4 regions of the Mesorhizobium sp. M0296 genome follow, and region 4 is predicted to be linked to each of the others. Evidence: predicted binding sites of a transcription regulator. Region 4 holds the regulator's gene; each other region holds the start of a gene.
What was found. Region 4 encodes PhoB, which activates phosphate uptake and scavenging genes when phosphate is short. Its sites were predicted from a motif close to TGTCATNNANCTGTCAT; they were not measured.
Positions count from the first base shown of each region.

Region 1: the regulator PhoB is predicted to act here: its motif matches at 2,028-2,044, upstream of NKI97_RS30825 (YdcH family protein).
Region 2: the regulator PhoB is predicted to act here: its motif matches at 2,275-2,291, upstream of ugpB (sn-glycerol-3-phosphate ABC transporter substrate-binding protein UgpB).
Region 3: the regulator PhoB is predicted to act here: its motif matches at 2,188-2,204, upstream of NKI97_RS13435 (PhoX family protein).

Region 1 covers NZ_JAMYRZ010000049.1:24,235-29,404, forward strand. The annotation lists gene NKI97_RS30810 (transporter substrate-binding protein) at 1-689, opposite strand, end outside; gene NKI97_RS30815 (IclR family transcriptional regulator) at 818-1,621, shown strand; gene NKI97_RS30820 (YdcH family protein) at 1,672-1,875, opposite strand; gene NKI97_RS30825 (YdcH family protein) at 2,115-2,294, shown strand; gene ispG (flavodoxin-dependent (E)-4-hydroxy-3-methylbut-2-enyl-diphosphate synthase) at 2,497-3,750, shown strand; gene NKI97_RS30835 (lytic transglycosylase domain-containing protein) at 3,755-4,609, shown strand; gene NKI97_RS30840 (phosphoglycerate kinase) at 4,771-5,170, shown strand, end outside.
Region 2 covers NZ_JAMYRZ010000001.1:102,162-107,331, reverse strand. The annotation lists gene ugpA (sn-glycerol-3-phosphate ABC transporter permease UgpA) at 1-820, opposite strand, end outside; gene ugpB (sn-glycerol-3-phosphate ABC transporter substrate-binding protein UgpB) at 902-2,212, opposite strand; gene NKI97_RS00530 (bifunctional diguanylate cyclase/phosphodiesterase) at 2,519-4,951, shown strand; gene tlpA (thiol:disulfide interchange protein TlpA) at 4,954-5,170, opposite strand, start outside.
Region 3 covers NZ_JAMYRZ010000011.1:90,463-95,632, reverse strand. The annotation lists gene NKI97_RS13440 (GNAT family N-acetyltransferase) at 1-28, shown strand, start outside; gene NKI97_RS13435 (PhoX family protein) at 130-2,121, opposite strand; gene NKI97_RS13430 (hypothetical protein) at 2,322-2,660, shown strand; gene NKI97_RS13425 (phosphatase PAP2 family protein) at 2,675-3,376, shown strand; partial or broken gene NKI97_RS13420 (sodium-independent anion transporter) at 3,636-3,860, shown strand; gene NKI97_RS13415 (SMP-30/gluconolactonase/LRE family protein) at 3,897-4,757, opposite strand; gene NKI97_RS13410 (helix-turn-helix domain-containing protein) at 4,873-5,170, shown strand, end outside.
Region 4 covers NZ_JAMYRZ010000042.1:29,970-35,139, forward strand. The annotation lists gene phoU (phosphate signaling complex protein PhoU) at 1-396, shown strand, start outside; gene phoB (phosphate regulon transcriptional regulator PhoB) at 413-1,102, shown strand; gene NKI97_RS29180 (ROK family protein) at 1,112-2,356, opposite strand; gene xylF (D-xylose ABC transporter substrate-binding protein) at 2,643-3,683, shown strand; gene NKI97_RS29190 (sugar ABC transporter permease) at 3,826-5,170, shown strand, end outside.

The sequences.
Region 1 (5,170 bases), on a different contig from region 4:
TCGAAGTACTTATCCGGATTGCGCGAGGCGAGCCAGCGTACCGTTGACAGATCGACCGCGGCGGCGTCGACGCGCTTCGATTCCAAGGCCTGCAGCACGTTGGCCTGCGTGTCTATCTGCATCACCTGCGACTCCGGCAGGACGATATGCACGTTAGCCTCGGCATCGACATTTTGCAGGATGGAAATCCGCGTCGCCGAACCGCCGGCAAGCAGCTTGTCGAAGGTCTTGTTTTCGGCGTTCGGAAGGGTCAGCAAGGCGATGCCTTCGACGTAGTAGGGTCGGGAGAAGTGGATCAGCTGCGAGCGCTGGGCGGTCATGGTCATGAACTGGATGGTGATGTCGACCTTGTTGGTGGTCACGTTCGGAATGCGCTGAGCCGGATCCTGCATGACAAATTCGACCTTGGTCGGATCGTCGAAAAGCCCCTTGGCGAGGATGCGACCCATGGTGATGTCCATGCCTACCAGTTCGCCGGCGTCGTTCTCGAAATGCCAGGGCGCGTTGGTGCTGCCGGTCCCGACGATCACCTTGCCGCGCTCGAGGACGGTGCGCAGCAGGCTGTCCGGCGCTGCCTGGGCCGCCGCTTTCTGAACGTCGACCGCGGTAGCGGCGCTCATCACTCCGGCCGTTGCAAGCCCGGCCATTCCCAGTTTCAGAAATTCACGCCTTTTGGATGTGTCGTTCACGGCGACCTCCTTTCGTGTTGTGTTCCCCTTTGGAGCAGTAATACAGGCATCGGTTGCAACTGACGCCATTGTCCCTTACAAGGGACGCCTGTACTCTGTACAAGACAGATTAACATCAGGAATCGATAATGCAAGAAGGTAATGCCTTGGCCGCTCGACCGGACGCCGGTCTGGACGAAGACAAGAACTCGGTTTCTCGGGAGAAGGGCCTCAACCGGGTCCTCCAGATTCTGGAGTTTCTCCACACGACCCAGCGTGCGATCGGCATCGGCGACCTTGCCAAGGGGGTAAACGCGCCGCGTTCGACGACTTATACGCTTGTGCGCTCGCTGGTCGACGCAGGCCTGCTGGAGATGGCCGGAGACGGCAATCGGGTCTATTTCGGAAAGAAGCTCTATCTCTACGGAATGGACTATGTGCGGGGCAACGACCTGCTCAGGCGAGGGCGCCAGGAAGTCGATCATCTGTCACGCGAGACCGGCGAGACCTCGGAGTTGTGCATGCTGCAAAGCGGCCGCTACACCATCGTCCATTCAAGCCCGGGAACGAGGCCATTCCGGATCAGCTCGGCGACCGGTCTGCAAATACCGCTCCCCTGGACAGCTTCCGGGCGACTGCTCCTCGCCGGCTTCGACAGGGCAGCGATTGAGGATATGGTCTCCGAGGACGATCTCGTGCTGCCGGACGGCCGCAGATTGCAACTCGACGATTTCATAGACGACATCGCCGTCGCCAAGTCGGCCGGCTACTGCGTCACCTCCGGCCTTGTCGATGCCTACACGAAATGCCTGGCCGCGCCGGTCTTTTCAGCGCCGGGCAGGGTCGAGGCGACGATGTGCCTGGTGGTTCCGATCGATACCTCGACCGAAAAGACCGACAACCTGATAGCGTTGTTGCGCGAGCGCGCCGCACGGCTTTCGATCGCGGCATAACCGCTTTTCCAGCAGGCCCCGCCGGCGTTCGTTCAAACAATGGCGTTCGTTCAAGCAATAATGTCTGGAATGATCTTGTCTTCCAGCGCCATCAGCCTGTCCTTCAGGAAAAGCTTCTTTTTCTTCATGCGCTGGATCTGCAGCGGGTCGCAATTCATGGCGATCATCGCATTGATGGCCGCGTCGAAATCGGCGTGTTCCTGCTTCAGCCGGGAATATTCGAGGCGGATATCTGCCTGTTCCTGATCGGACATTTTTACCGTCTGCACGTCTGCGGCGCCCAAACTATGGGCCTGATTGGGCGGGACCGGGGCTTCTTGCACCGGCGCGCAGCCCATATCACATTTCATATTGGCGTGGAATGCTACCACGCAGCATTCGACATCGGTGCGCGATGGTGGCACACTGTCATTATGCCGTCATAGAAGCGAGCCTGCGGTGGACGTGCCATGACGGCTGCAATCCGAGGAAACCATGAAAGGGAGAACCAATCATGTCTCTTGCATCCCATCTTGATGAGCTGCAGCGGAAACACGGCGACATCGAACGCGAAATCGATGATGCGATGACCCATCCATCGGTAGACGACCTCGAAATCGTGAATCTCAAGCGGCGCAAGCTGGCGCTCAAGGACGAGATTGAAAAACTGAAGGCGAAACCGACGACCCACTGAAACCCTTCCAGGACTAGAAGCGCCACCCGGAGCGCGATCTTTCCGGTGGCATGTCTCTATGCTGCCGGAAACGCTCATGGATTTGCGGCAAGCTGCCGTCTTGTTGTTTCCGATTTGCTGGGCCTGCGCGCCAGTTGCCATTGACAAGCCATCTTTGCTCCTCCACCTCATGCCCGGACCTTCAAGATTAAAGGTAGCCGGCATGACCGGATATTTTTCCTCACCCTTCCCACGCCGCAGGTCGGTCGGTGTCGATGTCGGCGGCGTGATTGTCGGCGGCGGCGCCCCAGTCGTCGTCCAGTCGATGACCAACACCGACACGGCCGATGTCGACCAGACGGTCGCGCAAGTGGCGGCGCTGCATCGCGCCGGCTCCGAGATCGTGCGCATAACGGTCGACCGCGACGAAAGCGCTGCCGCTGTGCCGGCCATCCGCGAGCGACTGGAGCGGCTCGGCATCAACGTGCCGCTGGTCGGCGATTTCCATTATATCGGCCACAAGCTCCTGGCCGATCATCCGGCCTGCGCCGCGGCCTTGGCCAAGTACCGCATCAACCCCGGCAATGTCGGTTTCAAGGACAAGAAGGACCGGCAGTTCGCGGCAATCGTCGAGATGGCGATCCGATACGACAAGCCGGTGCGCATCGGCGTCAACTGGGGTTCGCTCGACCAGGAGCTGCTGACCCGGCTGATGGATGACAACCAGGCCCAAGGCTTTCCGCTGACCGCGCAGGAAGTGACGCGCGAGGCAATCGTGCAATCGGCGATCCTGTCGGCCGAAATGGCCGAAGAGATCGGCCTTGCGCGCGAGAAGATCATCCTGTCGGCCAAGGTCAGCGGCGTGCAGGATCTGATCGCCGTCTACACCGAGCTTGCCACCCGATCCGACCATGCGCTGCACCTCGGCCTGACAGAGGCCGGCATGGGCTCGAAAGGCATCGTCGCCTCGTCCGCGGCCATGGGCATCCTGCTCCAGCAAGGGATCGGCGACACCATCCGTATCTCGCTGACGCCGGAGCCGAACGGTGACCGCACACGCGAAGTGCAGGTGTCGCAGGAGCTGTTGCAGACCATGGGCTTCAGGCAGTTCGTGCCGATCGTCGCCGCCTGCCCGGGCTGCGGCCGCACGACCTCGACCGTGTTCCAGGAGCTTGCCCAGAACATCCAGGCCGACCTGCGCAAGAACATGCCGGTGTGGCGCGAACGCTATCCCGGCGTCGAGAACCTCAAGGTCGCGGTGATGGGTTGCATCGTCAACGGTCCGGGCGAATCCAAACATGCCGATATCGGCATTTCGCTGCCCGGCACCGGTGAGACACCGACCGCCCCGGTGTTCGTCGACGGCAAGAAGGCGGCGACGCTGCGCGGCCCATCGATTGCCGCGGATTTCGAGAAGATGGTCGCCGACTATATCGAACGGCGGTTCGGGCAGCACGACAAAGCCGCGGCGGAGTAGTTGAATGCGGCGTTTGCTGGGCGCGGCGCTGGTTCTCATTTGCGGGCTGATCTGGGCGACAGCCGTTCAGGCCGATCCACCACGGCCCGCCAAAAAGAAGCTGATCGACCAGGTTTGCAACCTGATCGAGGCCCATGCCGACCGGAACGGGCTGCCCAGGGATTTCTTTGCCCGGTTGATCTGGAAGGAAAGCCGTTTCGATCCCAATGCGGTCAGCCCGGTCGGCGCCGAAGGCATTGCCCAGTTCATGCCGGGCACCGCCAGGATGCGCGGGCTCGCCAATTCCTTCGACATCGAACAGGCGATCCCGGCCTCGGCAAAATACCTCGCCGAAATGAAATCCGGTTTCGGCAATCTCGGCCTCGCCGCCGCAGCCTACAATGCCGGCGAGAGCCGGGTGACGCGCTGGCTGCATTCCGGCGGCTTCTTGCCGATGGAGACCGAAAGCTACGTGTTGGACGTCATGGGCGAGCCGGCCGACAACTTCACCAATACGGCCTACGCCGGCGTCATCCGGCCGCTCGACAAGAAGGCGAGTTTCGCTGCTGCTTGCCGCGAGCTGCCGGTGATCATGTCCAGAACCGTGCCGATGTCGTCGATCAACATCAAGCCGTGGGGCGTGCAGGTGGCCGGCAATTTTCGCCGCGCCGCGGCGCTCAACCAGTGGCTGAGAGTGAAAAGCCGGTTCCCGGCAATGCTTGCCGGCCACGATCCGGTGGTCAGCCGGGTCCGTACCCCGATCGGCAGGCGCGGCATCTATGCCGTGCGGATCGGCGCCGATAACAGAGCCAAGGCCGACACGATCTGCGACAAGCTGCAAAGCGTCGGCGGCGCCTGCATCGTGGTACGCAACCGGTAAAGCCATATGTCGGAGCGTTTTGCGCCATTGCTGCCCATCTCGCTCCCCGTGGCACTTCGTCCTCGATACGTGAATCATATTTTCGGTGAACCGTTAGGCAGGTCTTGCATCGTCGTCGATGCGGGGTAAGGTCCCCGCGATTTTTCGTGAAAGGGATCAGCATGGCCGGCTTCAAGACACTGGACGACATCGGCAATATCAGCGGCAAGCGTGTGCTGGTGCGTGTCGACCTCAACGTTCCCGTCACCGAGGGCAAGGTCACCGACGCCACCCGCATCGAGCGCATTGCGCCGACCATTGCCGAGCTCTCCGGCAAGGGAGCCAAGGTCATCCTGCTTGCCCATTTCGGCCGGCCCAAGGATGGACCTGCGCCGGAATTCTCGCTCGAGCCGATCGCCAAGGCGACGGCGGACGTGCTCGGCCGTCCGGTTGGCTTTGCCGCCGACTGCATCGGTGACAAGGCGGCAAATGCCGTTGCTGCCATGAATAATGGCGACGTGCTGCTGCTCGAGAACACCCGCTTCAATAAGGGCGAGGAGAAGAACGACCCGGCCTTCACCG
Region 2 (5,170 bases), on a different contig from region 4:
CCATCAGGATGACCGACTGCGCCGCCGAATCGCCCAGGATCAGATTGACGAAGCCGTCATTGTAGACCTTGTAGACCAGCGTCTCGGTCGTCTTGCCCGGCCCGCCGCCGGTGACGGCATGAACGATGCCGAACGTGTCGAACAGGGCATAGACGGTGTTGACGACCAGCAGGAAAAAGGTTGTCGGCGCAAGCAGCGGGAAGACGATGGTCCAGAAGCGCTTGGTTTCGCCGGCGCCGTCCATGGCCGCCGCTTCGATCAGCGTTTTCGGCACCGCCTGCAGGCCGGCGACGAAGAACAGGAAGTTGTAGCTGATCTGCTTCCAGGCAGCAGCCGACACCAGCAGGATCATGGCGTGGGTGCCGTTGAGTAGCGGGTCCCATACGATGCCGAGGCTTCTCAGCAAATAGGCCAACGAGCCGATCGAGGGATTGAACAGGAAAAGCCAAAGCATGCCGGCAATCGCCGGCGCCACGGCGTAAGGCCATATCAACAGTGTGCGGTAGAGGCCTTTGCCGCGCACGGCCTTCTCGGCCATGACCGCGAGCAGCAGGGCGACAACCATGGCAACGATCGCGGTCGCAAGAGAGAACACTACGGTGACCTTGATCGAGTTGAGGTAGGCCGGATCGGCCAGCACCTTCCGGAAATTGGCAAACCAGACGAACCTGCTCTTCAGCCCGAACGGGTCTTGCCTGAGCATCGACTGGTAAAGCGCCTGACCGGCCGGCCAGTAGAAGAAAACCAGGGTGATGGCGAGTTGTGGCGCCACCAGCAGGTAGGGCAGGATCTTGTTGGGAAAGACGACGCGTGGAGACAGGCTGATTTCCCTCGCTATCCAGGTATCGCCCACGCGAGCCCGCGTGGGCGATATTCCAACCGACTAACCGAGATAATCCCGTCAGTTCTCCAGCGATTCCTTGATCGCGACGTTGCCGCGCGCGACGGCATTGTCGAGCGCCTGCTGAGCGGTTTGCTGGCCAGCCAGCATCTTCTCCAACTCCTCATTCTGGATATCACGCACCTGCGGCAGATTCGGCAGGCGCACGCCCTTCGAGTTGTCGGTCGGCGCCTTGCCTGTCATCTGCAGGATGGGTGTCTCGCGGCCGGGGTTTTTGTCATAGAAGCCTGATTTCTTGGTCGCCTCGTATGCGGCGAGCGTCACAGGCAGGTATCCCGACTTCTGGTGCAGATATTCCTGCACATCGGTCTTGGACAGATAGGCAAAGAAGGCCGCGACGCCCTTGTATTCCTCGTCCGACTTGTTGCCGAACACCCACAGGCTGGCACCGCCCGGCGTCGTGTTCTGCGGGGCACCCTTGGCGTCACTGTCGTAAGGAAGCTGGCCGATGCCATAGTTCATGCCGGACTTGACGATATCGCCGAGGCCGCCCGACGATTCGGTGAAGATGCCGCATTCGCCGGCGAGGAATATCTGCTTGGCTTCGGAGGTGCGTCCGCCATATTTGAACGTGCCGTCCTTGGCCAGGTCAGCGAGCGCCTGGAAGTGGTTGACGAAAATCGGCGCATTGATCTTGAGTTCGACATCACCGCCGGCGAGGCCATTCTGCTGGGTAGCCCAAGGTACGTCATTCCACGCTGCGAAATTCTCCAGATGGATCCAGGTCAGCCAGGTCGAGGTATAGCCGCAAGGGGCGGCGCCACTCGTCTTGATCTTCTTGGCAGCTTCCCACACCTCGTTCCACGTCTTGGGCGGATTGTTCACGTCGAGGCCCGCCTTCTGGAAGATGTCCTTGTTGTAGTAGAGGATCGGCGAGGAAGAGTTGTAGGGGAACGATAGCATGGTGCCGTCCGGCTTCGAATAATAGCCGACGATGCCGGGCAGATACTGGCTCTTGTCGAAAGTCATCCCGGCGCCGGTCATCACATCGGCCACCGGCTTTATCGCACCCTCGGCCGCCATCATCACGCCGGTGCCGACGTCGAACACCTGGAGGATATCGGGCGCCTGTCCGGCGCGGAAGGCAGCGATGCCCGCATTCAGCGTCTCCGGATAGGTGCCCTTGAACACCGGAACGAGCTCATAGTCGCTCTGGCTTGCGTTGAAATCCTTGGAGATCTTGTCGACGACCTCGGCGTTGGCGCCGGTCATGGCGTGCCACCAGCTGATCTGCGTGACGGCGAAGGCGGAGGTGGTGGAAAGCAGGGTCAAGGTGGCGGCAACACCGGCAGCGAAGCCGAAGAACTTCATGTTTCATCTCCCGTTTGTCATTGGCGAAAGGGGCGCTTCCGCAAAGCCAATATGTGGCGCTGATGACAATCGGACAACGGTTTTGTTGCGGATCAATGAACATCGTTTCCGACTGAAGTGCGCTCGCTACCGAAAGCGCGGCGTCAGGGGACTGCACCACCGCCCCTCTCGGCAGAGCGGCATACATCTGTCTGGTTTCCCCCGAAAAGACCCGCCTCATGACCCGCGGGTTAACCATTCGTTAAAATCTCCAAGGGCTAATCAGTCACACCTCCCCTGTTTTTTGGCAGACCGAGTGAACCCAGGATGCTGACGGTCTATAACTGTATTGTAAGTCAGCACGACCTGAGACTGGTCGCACTTGCCGCCCTCGTCTGCGGCATTTCTTGCTTCTCAGCAGTTAATCTCCTTAAGCATGTCGGCCGATCGACCGACCGAAATCGGCTTGTCTGGCTGATGATCGCCGCAACTGCGACCGGGTTCGGCATATGGGCGACGCATTTCATCGCCATGACTGCGTTTACGCCGGGAATACCTAACGCATACAATCCGGGATTATCCGCCTTTTCGCTTGCCGCCGCCGTCATCCTGACCGCGCTTGGGATGTGGGTTGCCACCTTGCGCCGCGGCATCGACCATTTCCTCGTCGGCGGCGCCATTCTCGGTGGCGCCATCGCGACGATGCACTACATCGGCATGGCGGCATTCGAGGTGGAAGGCCGGATCGTGTGGAACCTGCCCCTTGTCGCGATATCGCTTCTGGCCGGCGGGACGCTCGCGGCACTGGCGCTTCTTGTCGTCTTGCGTCGCCCGTCAGCGCTCGCCACTCTCGGCGGCGCCGCGCTTTTGACGCTGGCCATTTGCAGCTTGCATTTCATCGCAATGGCCGCAGTGTCGATCTTTCCGGATTCCTCGATTGAAATATCCGAACATTCCATCGAGCCCATTTCCCAGGCCTTTGCCGCAGCGGTCGCCAGTCTGGTAATCCTTGTGCTGTCAGGTGCCGCGCTGTGGATCGATCTGCGCATTCGCCACCAGAAGCTCGAGGCCGATCGCATGCACGATCTCGCCAATGCGGCGGTGGAAGGTCTGATCGTTTGCGATGGCACCCGCATCGTCAGCGCCAATGACAGTATGGCGAAGCTGACCGGCACCGCGACAGCCACCCTGAACACGATGCAACTCGGCGAGCTTTTCGACGGACAGAGCGCAGCCGATATGTCCGGCTTCGGCGAACAGGCGCAGGAAGCGAAATTAAGGGGCAGCGACGGCGCGAGAATTCCTGTCGAGCTGATCGCCAGGAAGATCACGTACTGCGGCAGGCCTCATACGGTGCTTGCCGTTCGCGACATCCGGGAGCGCAAGAAGGCGGAAGAAGAGATCCTCCGCCTCGCACATTTCGATCCGCTTACCGGGCTTGCCAATCGCCGGAGCTTTTCTTCCCGGCTCGAAGCGGAAATCGCTTCGATGGGTCGTGGCGGCAAGGATGGGTATCTGGCGCTCCTGCTGCTTGACCTCGACCGGTTCAAGCAGGTCAACGACCTCTACGGCCACAGCGCCGGTGACGCGATGCTGCAGAAGCTGGCGCACTGCATTTCTGGCATCCCGCGCCACGGACAGATGCTCGCGCGTCTCGGCGGCGACGAATTTGCCATCATAGCTCCGAACCTGCCCGACCCCCTGGCCGCAGGCCGCATAGCCGAGGACGTGCTGGCGGCGATCCGGGAGGAAAACAGGATTTCAGTTGGCTCCGGCCTTGTCTCGGCCAGCATCGGCATCGCCTTCTTTCCGCTGGATGCCGAAGACCAGGCCGGCCTGATCAGCCATGCCGACACGGCACTCCATCGCGCCAAAACCGAAGGCAGGGACACTTACCGGTTTTTCGAGGTAGCCATGGGCACCGCGGCCCGCGACAAGCGCGTGATGGAGCATGAATTGCGCCAGGCGATCGCCCGCAAGGAGTTCCATCTCGTCTACCAGCCGCAGAGGGAAATCCGCAGCGGCAAGATGATCGGCTTCGAAGCCCTGGTCCGTTGGCAGCATCCGGAGCGGGGTGATATTTCCCCGGCCGTTTTCATCCCAGTGGCAGAGGACAGTGGCGCTATCGCGCAGATCGGCGACTGGGTGCTGACGACGGCCTGCAACGATGCTGTTCGTTGGACAAACCCGCTGATGGTCGCCGTCAATGTCTCCGCCGTGCAGCTTCACAATCCGAATTTCAGCCGCAAGGTGCACGACGCACTAGCGAGATCCGGCCTGACACCCGGCCGGCTCGAACTGGAGATCACCGAAACGGCTTTGGTGAAGGACATGCCGCGCGCATTGGCAACCTTGAGGCAGGTCAAGGCGCTTGGCGTGCATGTGGCCATGGACGATTTTGGCACCGGCTATTCTTCGCTGTCCAACCTTAGCGCCTTTCCCTTCGACAAGATCAAGATCGACGGGTCGTTCATCAAATCGGTCGATAAGAACGGCCAGTTCGCGGCGATCGTCCGCGCGGTGCTGGGGCTTGGACGCGGCCTCGGCCTGCCGGTCCTGGCAGAAGGCATCGAGACGCCGGGTGAATTGCAGTTCCTGGACGCCGAGGCTTGCGAGATCGGGCAAGGCTACTACCTCGGCAAACCGGCTCCGATCGAGACATTCGGGGAACTGACGGGCGTGGCCGCTCCGGCAATCCGCACCGCCAGCCGACGCGGCGCAAGCATTGCCGTGCTCAAGCCGCGCCTGCGCACGGTCTGAGCCTATCCCGGCTGAAGCGCCGCCTCGACCAGACGCTTGGCATCCGGCCCCGACCATTCGGCCGGGCCATTCATATGGGCGATCAGGCAGCCTTGCCCATCGATCAGCATGGTGACCGGCAGACCGAGCGCCAGGCCGCGCGTCTTGACGTCGTTGAACAGCGCCATCGTGGCATCGCGATAGTAGCCGAGCGACTTGACGCCGGTGTCCTTCAGGAAC
Region 3 (5,170 bases), on a different contig from region 4:
TGTGGCCGTGGTTCAGCGCACCGAATGATTAGTCGGCGCATGATGCGCAGCATGGATTCATCCCGTATCGGAAGGAAGGATTTCGTACGGCCGAAATCCTTCCTTGAGACTGCAAGATCTTGCTGCGTGTCAGACCGCGATCTTGCCGCCGCCTTGCCTGGTGATGGCAACGACCGCCGGGCGCACCGGCATGTCCGGCTTGAAGTCGGGCCAGCGCGTCGACAAATCCTCATAATAGGACGGACGGCCGAAAGCCTCCCAGTCCTCGCCGCCGTCGCCCGGATGCTGGACGGCAACGAAGGCGGTCTGGTCGTCCGGCGCAAACAGGGGACCGCACATTTCGGCGCCGATCGGCACGCGGAAGAACAGCTTTGATGTCGCCCGTGCCGTCCCTTCCGTATCGACAGCCCACAGACCGTCGGTGCGGCCGGTGGCTTTCGGGCCCTGGCCGTCGGTGGCGACCCAGAGGCGGCCGGCCGAATCTACCGTGCAATTGTCCGGCATGCCGAACCAGCCATTGGCGGTGGTTGCGGTCGAGAAGGTGGCGCCGACGTCGGCCACAGCGGGATCGCCGCATTTCAGCAGGATTTCCCACCTACCCTTTGTCGCGGTGAAATCACCGCCGTCCTCGACGATCTCGATGATGTGGCCAAAGGCGTTCTCGGCACGCGGGTTGGCGGCGTCGACCTGGTCGGCCTTGCGCTTCGAATTGTTGGTCAGCATGACGTAGACCTTGCCGTTGGTGGCATTGGGCTGGATGTCTTCCGGGCGGTCCATCTTGGTGGCGCCGAGCAGGTCGGCGGCGCGGCGCGTCTCGATCAGCACGTCGGCCTGGCTGTCGAAGCCGTTCTCCGCCGTCAGCGGCCCCTGGCCGAAGACGATCGGCAGCCACTCGACCGAACCGTCGTCGGCAAACTTGGCGACATGCAAGGTGCCGTCGTCGAGCAAATCCATGTTGGCGGCGCGGTCGTCCGGATCGAACTTGCCTGTGGTGACGAACTTATAGACATAATCGAAGCGCTCGTCGTCGCCGAGATAGAAGACGACACGGCCATCCTTGGCGACGATCGATTCGGCGCCCTCATGCTTGAAGCGCCCCATCGCGGTGCGCTTCCTCGGCGCCGAAGTCGGATCCTGGACGTCGACCTCGACGATCCAGCCGAAGCGGTTCGGCTCGTTCGGCTCCTTGCCGATATCGAAACGGTCGTAATGCGCTGCCCATTCATAGGCACCTTCGGGAATGCCGAGGCGCTTGTAATTGGCGGCTTCCTTATGCCCCTGCGGCAGCTCGCCCGAGAAATAGCCGTGGATGTTCTCCTCGGCCATGACATAGGTGCCCCATGGCGTGACGCCGCCGGCGCAATTGTTGATGGTGCCGATGATTTTCGTGCCGGTCGGATCGGCGCTGGTCTTGACGCGGTCGTGGCCGGCGACCGGGCCGGAGAGCGCGATCTCGGTGTTGGAGGTGATGCGGCGGTTGAGCTTGCCGTCGCGAACGACCTGCCATTTGCCTGATACCTTGCGTATCTCGACGATAGTGCCGCCATGCGCCGTCATCTCGACGTCGACTTGTTCCTTGCTGAGGGGCGCCTGCTTGGCCTTGCCGTCGATGATGGTGACGAGGCCCGGAAACATCAGGTGCGGATTGGTGTATTCGTGGTTGACCACCAGCAGGCCGTGCTCGGCCGAGCCGTCGATCGGGATATAGCCGACATAGTCGTTGTTGTAGCCGAATTGTCTGGCCTGGGCTTCCGCCGACTGTTTTGTCGGATCGAATTCCGGCGAATCGGCGAACAGCGGATCGCCCCAGCGCAGCAGTACATCGGCGTCATAGCCGGGTGCGACGTGATGCTTGTCGTCGATGCCGGCCTCGAGCTCGTCAAAAGCGAAGGCGGAGCCTTCGGCGGCGCGGGCATTGTCGGCGGTGATCAGCGCCAGCGGGCTGACGGTAGCGGCTATGGCCGAGACGGCAAGCGAACCCTTGAGGAAGCCGCGGCGTGAGAACCGCGCGGCGATGATCTCACCCATGGTGCGGTTGTCGGTGGGATTGGCTCCTGGCCCATCGTTTTCCTCGAGCAGGCTGGTGCGGAAATGGGCGTCAGGGGTGCGATGTTCGGTCATAGGGCCTGCCTCTGGCTGGATGGATTGCTGGAGCGTGTTGCCTGGCCAATCCGGTATTACCGGCAGGTCACAGTTTGATGACATGCCGGCTAATTGCCACCTGCGATTTCGTATCCAACATCGGCCCCGCTTGACCGCGACCGGCGCTTCGGAAACAAGAGCTGCGGCAGGCGGTAGGGACCGCATCGGGAGGAACAAAAGTGAGTTTCTGGGGACTTGGGCAGCTCTGCGTTTCGACGGTGATCTTCCTGCTGGCGGCGATGGCCGCAAAACAGTGGGGGCTGGCGCCGAGCCTCGGCAAGATTGTGCTGACGTTGGCGCTCTATTCGCTGGGCAATCTGATCATGCTGAGGCTGATCCGTGAATTCGGCATGTCGGTGTCGTTCAGCCTGTCGGCGGTGATCCAGCTGGTGTCGGTGAATGTGGTGGCGCTGGTCTTCTTCGGCGAGCGCGTCAATGCCTTGCAGGCAACCGGCATCGTGCTTGCCATCGCAGCTGTGGCGCTGATCACGCTCGGGCCCTATCTGCAAAGGCTGTAACTGCGATCGGGCCGATGAAGAAGATTGCAAGCAGACTGCCCAACTGGCTGGAGTTCCCGGTTCTGCTGGCCGGGCTGGTCATTGCCGGCGGGCTGTGGGGGTTCGAGGAGCTGATGGAGCTGGCGCGGGCGACCACGCCGCATGCCTTCGACACCGAAATCCTGCTTGCCTTCCGCAAGGCCGGCCAGCCCGACAATCCGATCGGACCGGCGTGGCTGGAAGGGGCGATGCGCGACATCACCAGCCTCGGCAGCGCCAGCGTACTGCTGCTGATCACGGCAGCAATGATCGTCTATCTGCTTCTTATCCGCAGGCCAGGCGCGGCGCTTCTCATGTTCGTCGCGGTAGCGGGCGGCCAGCTCCTGTCAAGCGTGCTGAAATTCGATATCGACCGGCCGCGCCCCGATCTGGTCTCGCATCTCGCCGATGTGGCATCGCTTTCGTTTCCGAGCGGCCACGCCATGCTGTCGGCGGTGACGTATTTGACGCTGGGCAGCATGGCGGCGCGGGTTTTGCCCGGGCGCACAACGAAGATCTATGTACTCGGGCTGGCGGTGCTGACGACAGTGGTGGTCGGCATCAGCCGCATCTATCTCGGCGTCCACTGGCCGTCCGACGTATTGGCCGGCTGGTGCGCCGGCTTTGCCTGGGCGATGCTGTGCTGGCTTGCGGCACGGTTCCTGCAGCGATGGCTTGGGCGGGCCGACGGCACCTGACTCAAATCAGCCTGTTGATCAGGCCATGACCGCAGCCTGCCAGCAGGAAAACCATCGACAGCAAGGCTGTCGAGGTTGCCAACGCTTTGAATATCTTCACCCGCTCATCCTTTTGAAGTCGTGCCTGTGAAATCGGGATCGCAGTGGATGTCCCGCCAAACGATGCCGAGGTTTGTAGCATCACAGTGCATCGGCTGGCAAAGAGTGCTGCATGTTTGGAGGCAGACCATCAATCCTTGGTGCAGGAAGACGTCGCCGACCGCGCCAGCGCAGGAACTTCATCCTCGACTGTTCGGCGATGCCGTTCTTCGATTCAACGGCGGCCAATGTCATCGAGGGTGCGGCCCACAAGGCGAGCCGCGCCGGCGTTCGCTTCATTATATCAGGCGCTTCGCCGCAGATACGCCGCATGCTGATCAACCACGGCGTCAAGCGGCCGCTGGTGACTTATACCGCCTCGATCACGGATCGCGGGCGCAGCTGAAGAAAGCCGCGCCCGCCGCCTGAGCCGATGGCTGGCTTAGTCGAGGCCCAATGCCGCGATCTCGCCGTCGTTCATCAGCGGCACGAAGATCGTCGACTTGCCGTCGGTGCCGATGTCGGCGCTGCCCGGCTTGAACGTCGCAACCGCTTGCGGCGTGCCGCCGGCTTTGTAGCGGTAGAGCGTGCCGGTCATATACGCGGTGGCGTAGATGCTGCCGCCGATGGCAACGACGCCATCGAGGTTGGCAAATTTTTCCGCGCCGGGCAGTGGCGAAACGGCCTTGGTGGCAAGATCGACCGAGAGCAGGCCGCCCGGCTCCGCGGTGCTGAAGTCGGGCTTGATGCCCTTGCCCCAGGAAGCGACGATCAGCCGGCCGCCATCGGCGAAGATGCCATTCGGCGAAGCAAGCGCCGCATCCCTGACGAACAGTTCGGGCCGGTCGCCGTCGATGCGATAGATCGTATCGGCAAGCATATCCGTGACATAGATCTTGCCGGACGCGTCGGCGGTCACGTCGTTGAGGAAGACCGCGTTCGGCACGTCGATCGTCGATGTTAGCTTGCCGCTTGCGAGATCGACGACGCGCACATGGGTGAGGTCGGCGACGTAGAGTTTGCCGCCGACAATCGCCATGCCCTTGGGCGCGTCCATGCCGTCGGTCCAGTGTTGCGTGACTAGCTTGCCGTCCATCGACAGGATCGACAGATAGCCGTTGCCGTCGGCTTCGCCGGGATTGCCGACGATGTTCGAGACGACAACGCGCTGGCCGGCGGCGTCGAACAGCGCCGATTCAGGCTGCTCGAGGCCGCCGGTGCGCCAGAGTTCAGCGGCCTGAACTGCCGGCGCGGCCGCGATGCCGACCAGGGCGAGAAGTATCGAGGTGAAGAGGCTCTTCATGGCTAGTCTCCTGTAATGGACTGGCGGAGAGCTAGGCCTTTCGATACTTTTCGGGAAGAGCTATCAGGACTAGTACCGAAGGCTGATACCAAATCGTGCAAAAGAGGTGCATCCCATGAACGGCCTGATCTTCGAAGCGCTGAAGCGGACGCTTAAGGCAAAGGGCATCACCTATCGCGTCCTTGCCGAGCGGATGGGTGTTTCCGAGCCGACGGTGAAGCGCATCTTCCACGAGCGCAACTGCAAGCTCGACCGGCTGATGGAGATCTGCACTGCCGCCGGCGTAGAGTTGGAGAACGTGCTCGGCTCTATGAACAGAGGACCAGGACCCGCCAACCAGATCGCGCCGGAGATCGAGCGCAAGCTCGCCGGGCGGCCGGCACTGCTGTTCGTCTTTGTCATGCTTTCCGAGA
Region 4 (5,170 bases):
GCCAAGCGCGTGAGTGCGGTCGGCCTCAGCGCCACGCCGCGGGACCTGTCGCATTCCATCGACGCGATGGCGCAACTGGTTCTCATCCAGGTGCAGGGTGTCATCGAGGAATATGCTGCAGGCGATGCGGCCGCGTTGGCCAAGCTGCGTGCCGCCGACGAGCGCATCGACGTCAAATACACGTCCGTGTTCCGCGAGCTCTTGACCTACATGATGGAAGATCCGCGCAACATCACCGCTTGCACGCACCTGCTGTTCTGCGCCAAGAATCTGGAGCGGATCGGCGACCATGTCACCAACATCGCCGAAAATGCGTATTATGTGCTGACCGGCGAGCAATTGCCGGTCAATCGTCCGAAGCAGGACGAAACGACAATGTCCGCACCGGTGACATGATGGGGGTGCCCAGCCGATGATCGCACCACGCATAATGGTGGTGGAGGACGAGGAGCCGTTGGGTGTGCTGCTCCGCTACAATCTCGAATCCGAAGGCTACCAGGTCGAGGTGGTGACACGCGGCGACGAAGCCGAGATCCGTTTGCAGGAGAATGTGCCCGACCTTTTGGTGCTCGACTGGATGATACCAGCGGTTTCCGGCATCGAGCTCTGTCGTCGGTTGCGGGTGCGCCCCGAAACCGAGCGGCTGCCGATCATCATGCTGACCGCGCGCGGCGAGGAGAGCGACCGGGTGCGCGGTCTTTCGACCGGCGCCGACGACTATCTGGTCAAACCGTTTTCGACACCAGAATTCATGGCCAGGGTCAAGGCGCTGCTACGGCGCGCCAAGCCGGAAGTGCTGTCCAGCGTGCTGAAGGTCGGCGACATCGTGCTCGATCGCGAATCGCACAGGGTCTATCGCAAGAAGAGCGAAATCAGGCTCGGGCCGACCGAATTCCGGCTGCTCGAGTTCATGATGCGGCATCCGGGCCGTGTCTTCTCGCGCAGCCAGTTACTCGATAATGTCTGGGGCGAGACAATCTACATCGACGAACGCACCGTCGACGTGCATGTCGGGCGGCTGCGCAAAGCCGTCAACAACGGCCGGATGCCGGATGTCATCCGCACCATCCGCGGTGCCGGCTATGCGATCAGGGAAGATTGACCCGCCTGGTCATGCTACGTTCTTTCTGACGCTGGGCCTCATTTGCGCGCCCGGCGCGAAAATCTCCTGGTCGACGAAGCTTAACGCCCGCATCGCGCAGCCTTCGCGGATCAGCGGCAATTCGTTCGGCTCTGTATCGAAGGAGATCGAGCCTGAATGCTGGCCGCCGGCGGTCTGGGCGATTGCCTTCCGCAAGGCCGGCTCGATCAGATCGAAGGCGGCGGCACTGGCGCCGACCATCGCGACCGGTGCCGGATCGATCAGCGCGAACAGCGAGCCGAGACCGAAACCCAGCGCTTCGCCGGCCTTGCGGTAGGCCTCGCGTTCCGGCCCATCTTTCTCGCGCGCCCGGGCCGCCAGTGCTCGCATGTCGGCGTCGCTGACGTCGGCGACCGGTTCGCTGTCTTCGCTCATCTGCCTGGCGTTGCGCCAGATGGCGTAGTTGCCGGCATACGCCTCGATGCAGCCGCGCCGCCCGCAACGGCAGAGCGCGCCGCCCGGACGATGGATCATGTGGCCAAATTCGCCGCCCGAGGAATGCGTCCCGGTGAACAGTTCGCCCTTCAGCACCAGCCCCATGCCGATGCCATGCGAAAGCAGGATGGCGATGAAGTCGTCGCGATAGCGATCCGGATTGCGCCAGCGCAAAGCCACCGCCATCATGTTGCAGTCGTTCTCCACCGTTGCCGGGATGCCGAATTCGCCCTCCAGCATGTCGGCAAAGGCGATGTCGGTCTGCGGCGTGATCGGCGACCACAGCATGGCGCGTGCAGGGGAGTCGGTAATGCCCTGAATCGCCAGGGCGATGCGGGCGACACTGCGGACGTCAAGGTCTGGATCCTGCAGCCGGCGCCGGACGATGGCCATGCATTCACGGATCAGCTCGTCGCGCGGCATGGTCAGCGTGTCCAGCCGGCGCTGTTCCTCGGCGACCACCTGTCCCGTATAGTCGATAATGGCGGCCGACAGGAAATTCAGCGACAACACCACGGTCAGCACCGCCGCCGCTTCCGGATTGAGGGCGAGGCCGACCTGCGGACGACCGCGTTTCAACGAAACGGGCTCACTTGCCTTGCTCTCGGCGAGGATGCCTTCCCGTATCAGGTCGGAAGAGATCGCCGATATGGTCGAATGACTGAGGCCGGTGGTAGCTGCGATCTCAGTACGCGATGGCTGGCCGGCCCGGCGCACCGCCGAGATCACCATCGCCCGGTTGCGCCGGCGCAAATCGTCATGGCGGATTCCGACCGACATTGTTTTGCTTTCCTCCCGGTTGCCGCGGCCGCTCATGAACCGGAAGCCGTCGGTAATGTCCGACAAATAGTGTCGGATGCAGGCAAATAGTGTCAGATGCAGGTGGCGCTGTCATCGTTTATTCCGACGCTCGAAAAAACTCGCAGACTCATCAAAATCCATCAGAATCGATGTTGACAGCAGCCGGAGATCGGGCCAGTATTTTTTCGAGGCTCGAAAAAATTAGAGCTTCTAAGCTGGTCTTTGAGCCAATTGGTCACGCCGTACGCGGCGCAGGGAGGATATGATGAAGAAATTCACGACCGCCATTCTGGCGGGTGTCGCCATGACGCTGGCGCTGGCGTCGGTGGCGCAGGCTAAAGACAAGGTCATCGGCGTTTCCTGGTCGAACTTCCAGGAAGAGCGCTGGAAGACCGACGAGGCCGCAATGAAGGCGGCCATCGAGGCCGCAGGCGACAAGTATATTTCCGCCGACGCACAGTCCAACCCCGGCAAGCAGCTCACCGACGTCGAGAGCCTGATCTCGCAGGGCGCCAACGCACTGATCATCCTGGCGCAGGACGCCTCGGCCATCGGGCCGGCCGTGCAGAAGGCACTGGACGAAGGCATCCCGGTCGTCGGCTATGACCGGCTGATCGAGAACAAGGACGTGTTCTATCTGACCTTCGACAACAAGGAAGTCGGCCGCATGCAGGCCCGCGAAGTCTTCAAGGTGAAGCCGGAAGGCAACTACGTCTTCATCAAGGGTTCGGGTTCCGATCCGAATGCCGATTTCCTGTTTGCCGGTTCGATGGAGGTGCTGAAGGAGGCCATCGACGGCGGCAAGATCAAGAATGTCGGCGAGGCCTATACGGACGGCTGGCTGCCGGCCAACGCTCAGAAGAACATGGAACAGTTCCTGACCGCCAACGACAACAAGGTCGATGCCGTGGTCGCCGCTAATGACGGCACTGCCGGCGGCGTCGTCGCCGCGCTGACGGCGCAAGGGCTGGCCGGATCGGTTCCGGTTTCGGGCCAGGACGGCGACCACGCCGCGCTGAACCGCATCGCGCTCGGCACACAGACCGTGTCGGTGTGGAAGGATGCGCGCGAGCTCGGCAAGAATGCCGCCGAGATCGCCTCGCAACTGGCCGACGGCAAGCAGATGACCGACATTGCCGGCGTGAAGGATTTCACCACGCCCGGCGGCAATACCGTCAAGTCGCTGTTCCTGACCCCGGTCGCCATCACCAAGGACAACCTCAACGTCGTCATCGACGCCGGCTGGATCAAGAAAGAAGAGGTCTGCGCCGGCGTGACGGCTGGCACTGTTCCAGTCTGCAACTGAGCCGACGATTCCGAGAAGTCCGAACGCCGCGGCCGCTCGCCGCGGCGTTTTTTCAACAAGAGTTGTTTTTCCGCTTCCGGCGGATAACTTCTAGGCTGCTTCCGGCATCCGCGGCAGACGGCAACCCGGCGGGAGAAACATCATGACCGACACGACGTCCAACACGCCGGTCGACAACACGGCAGACCGGGCACGGGAATCCGAGCTCGGCATCGTTGCCCGATTTCTCAAGGCAACCGAACTCGACACGCGCATGCTCGGCATGGTCGGCGCGCTGCTGGTCATCTGGGTCGGCCTGCATGTCATTTCTAGCGTACGGCTCGGCGTCAATCCGTTCGACTTCGACAGCCGGACCTTCCTGACGCCACGCAATCTCTGGAACCTGTCGGTGCAGACTTCGGCCGTGGCCATAATGGCCGCCGGAATGGTGCTGGTTATCGTCATGCGCAATATCGACCTGTCGGTCGGCTCCGCCGAAGGCCTGATCGGCGTGGTCATGGGTTTTGCGCAGGTGCATTTCCTGGTGCGAATGGTCGGTCTGCAATTAGGCAACCCCTGGATCTGGATCCTGGCACTGGCCATCGGCCTGGCGCTTGGCCTTCTGATCGGAGCGTTCCAGGGATACATCATCGCTTATCTCGAGGTGCCGGCCTTCATCGTGACGCTGGGCGGCCTTCTGGTCTGGCGGGGTGCCGCATGGTGGGTCGTCAGTGGGCAGACGATTGCGCCGCTGGATGCCACTTTCCAGCTGATGGGCGGCGGACCGACGGGTTCGATCGGCGCGCGATGGAGCTGGATCGTCGGAATTGTCGCGTGCCTGGCGGTTGTGTTCATGCTGCTCAACGGGCGGGTGCAGCGCAAGCGGTTCCGCTTCCCGTTACGCCCGATCTGGGCCGAGACGTTCCTCGGGGCCGTCACTTGCCTTGTCATCATGGGCGCCATATGGCTTGCCAATTCCTATCCTTGGCCGGTCGGCATCGTGAACAGATATGCGGCGGCCAACAATATAACCGTTCCCGAAGGCGGGCTGTTCATCGCCCATGGCATCGCCATACCCGTGCTGATGGCTGTAGCCGTAGGGCTGATCATGACCTTCATCGCCAAGCGCACCCGTTTCGGCCGCTATGTCTTCGCCATCGGCGGCAATCCGGAAGCAGCCAACCTTGCCGGTATCAACACGCGCTGGGTGACCATGAAGGTGTTCATGATCATGGGCGTGCTGGCGACGATCGCCGCAGCGATCTCGTCAGCCAGGCAGAACTCGTCGACCAATGCGCTGGGCACGCTGGACGAGCTCCTGGTCATCGCGGCGGCGGTGATCGGCGGCACGTCGCTCGCCGGCGGCTCCGGCACAGTGCTCGGCGCCATGCTCGGCGCGCTTTTGATGCAGTCGCTGCAGTCCGGCATGGTGCTGCTCGGCATCGATTCGCCGCTGCAGAGCATCGTTGTCGGAGCCGTGCTGGTGGTCGCGGTGTGGCTCGATACCG